Regions from separate parts of the Fusibacter sp. QWL-12 genome, predicted to be linked through region 1. Evidence: a T-box and tRNA genes for the amino acid it is inferred to sense, from the RefSeq annotation. Region 1 holds a T-box; the other holds one or more tRNA genes.
The links. The T-box of region 1 lies ahead of lysS (lysine--tRNA ligase). A T-box ahead of a tRNA ligase gene usually reads a tRNA of that ligase, here a tRNA-Lys.
Positions count from the first base shown of each region.

Region 2: it has a tRNA-Lys gene. The T-box ahead of lysS (lysine--tRNA ligase) is inferred to sense a tRNA for this amino acid. The anticodon was not compared.

Region 1 is NZ_CM178745.1:1,793,076-1,795,313, reverse strand. Features, by position in the region: gene AC4PID_RS08865 (WG repeat-containing protein) at 1-34, opposite strand, end outside; gene AC4PID_RS08860 (GNAT family N-acetyltransferase) at 170-643, shown strand; T-box leader at 697-954, shown strand; gene lysS (lysine--tRNA ligase) at 1,101-2,238, shown strand, end outside.
Region 2 is NZ_CM178745.1:459,342-461,579, reverse strand. Features, by position in the region: tRNA gene AC4PID_RS02740 (tRNA-Met) at 1-50, shown strand, start outside; tRNA gene AC4PID_RS02735 (tRNA-Met) at 71-147, shown strand; tRNA gene AC4PID_RS02730 (tRNA-Glu) at 165-239, shown strand; tRNA gene AC4PID_RS02725 (tRNA-Val) at 243-318, shown strand; tRNA gene AC4PID_RS02720 (tRNA-Asp) at 347-423, shown strand; tRNA gene AC4PID_RS02715 (tRNA-Thr) at 431-506, shown strand; tRNA gene AC4PID_RS02710 (tRNA-Tyr) at 518-602, shown strand; tRNA gene AC4PID_RS02705 (tRNA-Gly) at 691-764, shown strand; tRNA gene AC4PID_RS02700 (tRNA-Gln) at 774-848, shown strand; tRNA gene AC4PID_RS02695 (tRNA-Lys) at 859-934, shown strand; tRNA gene AC4PID_RS02690 (tRNA-Lys) at 945-1,020, shown strand; tRNA gene AC4PID_RS02685 (tRNA-Ser) at 1,037-1,125, shown strand; tRNA gene AC4PID_RS02680 (tRNA-Ser) at 1,135-1,226, shown strand; tRNA gene AC4PID_RS02675 (tRNA-Ile) at 1,276-1,352, shown strand; tRNA gene AC4PID_RS02670 (tRNA-Trp) at 1,363-1,438, shown strand; tRNA gene AC4PID_RS02665 (tRNA-Pro) at 1,459-1,535, shown strand; tRNA gene AC4PID_RS02660 (tRNA-Ile) at 1,550-1,626, shown strand; tRNA gene AC4PID_RS02655 (tRNA-Phe) at 1,634-1,709, shown strand; gene AC4PID_RS02650 (ribonuclease H-like domain-containing protein) at 1,859-2,238, opposite strand, start outside.

The DNA of each region.
Region 1 (2,238 bases):
GCATAATTTTATTAATTCTTTTTATTCTGATCATTTAACTCTCATCCTTTACTTGATAACTTTCTATATAAACCTCTTTAAACTGAACCCTTACAAGGTATTTTCTAATAGTTTAACATACCACTAGCAATAATGATATAATAGTGTCAATTCAATTTGGAGGTTAATTATGAATTGGGAACTCAAAACTTTTCCTGAACTTTCTACAGAAACACTTTATGATTTGCTTGCGCTAAGAGTAAATGTGTTTATCATAGAGCAAGCCTGCCTTTACCCTGAACTCGACTATAAGGATCAAGTTTGTTATCATCTGTATGCTTATGATGATTCTCGTATTCTCAATGAGAGTAGCAGACCAGAGATCTTAGCTTACTTGAGAATTTTACCACCCAGTGTGTCATTTGACGAGGTCTCCATTGGAAGAGTAATCGTTTCTGAACAAACAAGAGGCACTGGACTAGGGCGAGAATTAATGATCAATGCCTTTCGTGCGATAAAGGACACCTATGGCAATGTCCCTATCCGTATCTCAGCACAAGCCTATCTTCAAAAATTTTATGAATCTCTCGGCTTTGAAAAAGTTTCAGAAATTTATCTTGAAGATAATATCCCACATATGGAAATGCTTAAAATTAAATTATAAAAACTATTGACACCTGTAATTTTATGCATTATTATAATTTTTAACAAAATGCAAAACTGGCTACGAAGAGAAGAGTATTCAGAAGAGACATTTTACAGAGAACTCCGGTTGCTGAGAAGGAGAAATGATCATTTTGAAGAAAAAAGCCTCTGAGCTTTGCAAGGAATCTATCGTTTAATTACAGATAGAAGATGATGCAACGGTTGCCCCCGTTATCAGGATAGAGTATAACCATTTATGGCGTACTTGAAAAAGGTCGTTTCTAACGACAAATTGAGGTGGTACCACGAAGTTTAACTCTCGTCCTCAAGACAGATGTCTTGATGTCGGGAGTTTTTTTATTTAGCCACAATCTTGTTTGTGGAAAATAAACATTAAGCTTCAGTCACTTCAGTTGTCGGTTCGATTCTAACCAGTTGCGCATTATATAATCTTAACCCATTTTAGGAGGTATATTATGCATTGGGCAATCGAAACTGCAACTGAATTAATTAGACAACATGGCACTGAAGAAACCATCGTATGTGCGTCTGGCATCAGTCCATCTGGTCATGTCCACATAGGCAATTTTAGAGAAGTGGTGACCACATACTTTGTCGTAAAAGCACTTGAGTCACTTGGCGCAAAAACAAGATTTATCTTTTCTTGGGACGATTATGATCGTTTTAGAAAAGTTCCAGCAGGTATACCAGAGCAGTTTGAGGCTTATATTGGTCTGCCATACAGCGAAGTACCTGATCCATACGGCTGTCATAGTTCATATGCTGCGCATTTCGAAGCAGAATTTGAAAGTGCTTTGGCACGTTTTAACATTTATCCAGAATTTATCTACCAGTCTGAGATGTATCAAGCGGGTACTTATACTGAGGCCGTACGTGAAGCGCTGTTGAATCGTCATCAAATTTACGACATCATCACCTCATATAAAACTCAAGAATGGGATGAAACTGAACGTGCAAGCTATTATCCCATCAACATCTACTGTAGAAGCTGTGGCAAGGATACCATGACGCACATGCACTATGATAGTGACTCAGATATATTAGAATACACCTGTGCGTGTGGTCATCATGAATACACTGAGCTAGAAGGGTTCAACCGCATCAAACTCACTTGGAAAGTGGATTGGCCAATGAGATGGCGACATGAAAACGTCGTTTTTGAACCAGGTGGACGCGATCACTCAGCTGAAAATGGTAGCTTTAGAGTCTCTAGTGACCTTACAAAAAAAGTGTTTTCAAGACCTGCACCACATTATATTCCTTATGAATTTATCGGTCTAAAAGGCAACTCAGCGAAAATGTCCAGTTCTACAGGTCATCTCATCACACCTGCTGATCTTTTACAGGTCTATCCAGCTGAGATCATCCTATTTTTGTTTTCTAAATACGATCACAGTGATGCGTTTGATATCGGTCTTGACGAAGACATCAACCGATTATATACAGAGTACGAAAGATTGGTAGGCCGTTATTTTGCCGATGATAGCCTAGATGCGCCTATTGCAGAAATGCTTCAGCTTTCTGTACCAAATGCATCTATTGCACTGGCACCTAAGTTTTCTAACATCGCATCGACGCTACCGCTTTTAAATT
Region 2 (2,238 bases), 1.3 Mb from region 1:
TTGGGCTCATAACCCAAAGGCCGCAGGTTCGAATCCTGCCTCCGCAACCATGAATATTTTGTTTTAACTTGGCGGCGTAGCTTAGTTGGCTAGAGCGTCCGGTTCATACCCGGAAGGTCGGTGGTTCGAATCCGCCCGCCGCTACCATTTTTACTCTTATTCATGGCCCCTTGGTCAAGCGGTCAAGACACCGCCCTTTCACGGCGGTAACAGGGGTTCGATTCCCCTAGGGGTCACCATTTGGAAGTTTAGCTCAGCTGGGAGAGCATCTGCCTTACAAGCAGAGGGTCATAGGTTCGATCCCTATAACTTCCACCATTTTTGAACTTAGAAATAAGTTCATCGCGGTCCAGTAGTTCAGTTGGTTAGAACGCTAGCCTGTCACGCTAGAGGTCGAGGGTTCGAGTCCCTTCTGGATCGCCATTTATATGCCGGTGTAGCTCAATTGGTAGAGCAACTGACTTGTAATCAGTAGGTCGCGGGTTCGAGTCCCATCACCGGCTCCATTTTTCAAAGTGGAGGGGTTCCCGAGTGGCCAAAGGGGGCGGACTGTAAATCCGTTATCTGAGATTTCGAAGGTTCGAATCCTTCTCCCTCCACCAAAATTTCATTTATGGGTATATTGATTTGTATGTGGAACGGACTTGTTTGGTAAAAAACAAGCAAATTTGGAAGCATGTACATCCACTTGCGGGTGTAGCTCAATGGTAGAGCCCCAGCCTTCCAAGCTGGTTGTGAGAGTTCGATTCTCTTCACCCGCTCCATCAAGACATTGGGGATTCGCCAAGCGGTAAGGCAACGGACTTTGACTCCGTCATTCACAGGTTCAAATCCTGTATCCCCAGCCATTTTTAACGTGATCCATTAGCTCAGTCGGTAGAGCACCTGACTTTTAATCAGGGTGTCCCGCGTTCGAGTCGCGGATGGATCACCATTTTCATCAAGGTCCATTAGCTTAGTTGGTAGAGCACCTGACTCTTAATCAGGGGGTCCAGAGTTCGAGTCTCTGATGGACCACCAACAAGTTATTTTTTAAGGAGAGGTACCGAAGCGGTCATAACGGGGCGGTCTTGAAAACCGTTAGGGTGCAAGCCCACGTGGGTTCGAATCCCACCCTCTCCGCCATAAAATTTTGGAGAAGTACTCAAGTGGCTGAAGAGGCTCCCCTGCTAAGGGAGTAGGTCTCGACAAGGGGCGCGAGGGTTCAAATCCCTCCTTCTCCGCCAATTTCTTTATGGAACATTATGCAAGAGTAATCTTGCTAGGATGCTCAGAGGGCCATTAGCTCAGTTGGTTAGAGCATCCGGCTCATAACCGGATGGTCCGGGGTTCGAGTCCCTGATGGCCCACCATTAATACAATAGGGGTGTAGCTCAGCTGGTAGAGCAGCGGTCTCCAAAACCGCGTGTCGTGGGTTCGAAGCCTGTCACCCCTGCCATTCAATTTTATATTTATCTTCGGGGTGTAGCGCAGTTTGGTAGCGCATCTGGTTTGGGACCAGAGGGCCGCGGGTTCAAATCCTGCCACCCCGACCATTTTCAATAATTGTGGGCGTATAGCTCAGCTGGTTAGAGCGCACGCCTGATAAGCGTGAGGTCGGTGGTTCGAGTCCACTTATGCCCACCACAATTATGCCCAGATAGCTCAGTCGGTAGAGCAGGGGACTGAAAATCCCCGTGTCGGTGGTTCGATTCCGCCTCTGGGCACCATTAACAAACTTAGGTTTGTTTTTTTTTTTTACTAAAAAAACTAGTTAAGTTAAGCTTAACTAGTTTTAATTATTTATTCTCAGTTTCATTTGTGGTTAAAAGTCTAAGACATCAAATTCATAGATTTTTTTTCTGAAGTGAGATGGATATTAAATTGTAAGACTTAAAGAGGGTATAAAAAACTGTTGTAATAAATGATCTAATACATAATAAATATTATCCCTTATTAGTTCGTCGTTAAAAACCATTAATGATGAATGCTTTTCTTCATCAGAACAGGACTCAAAAGATTTGCTATAGAGGAGATTAGAGTTAAAGAATCCGTAATTATTTCCTCTAGGATCTGAAAACTGATTAAAATATAGCTTACACTGCAGACTATTATTTGAGTAATATAAATAATATGAGGGATCATCAAGCTGAAAATCTAGTAATGATATTTTATCATTAAGTGTAATCCCAACTTCAATATAAGATTTTTTAAGTTTAATAGAATTGATATATGACTTAATAGAGAGTATTTTAAATT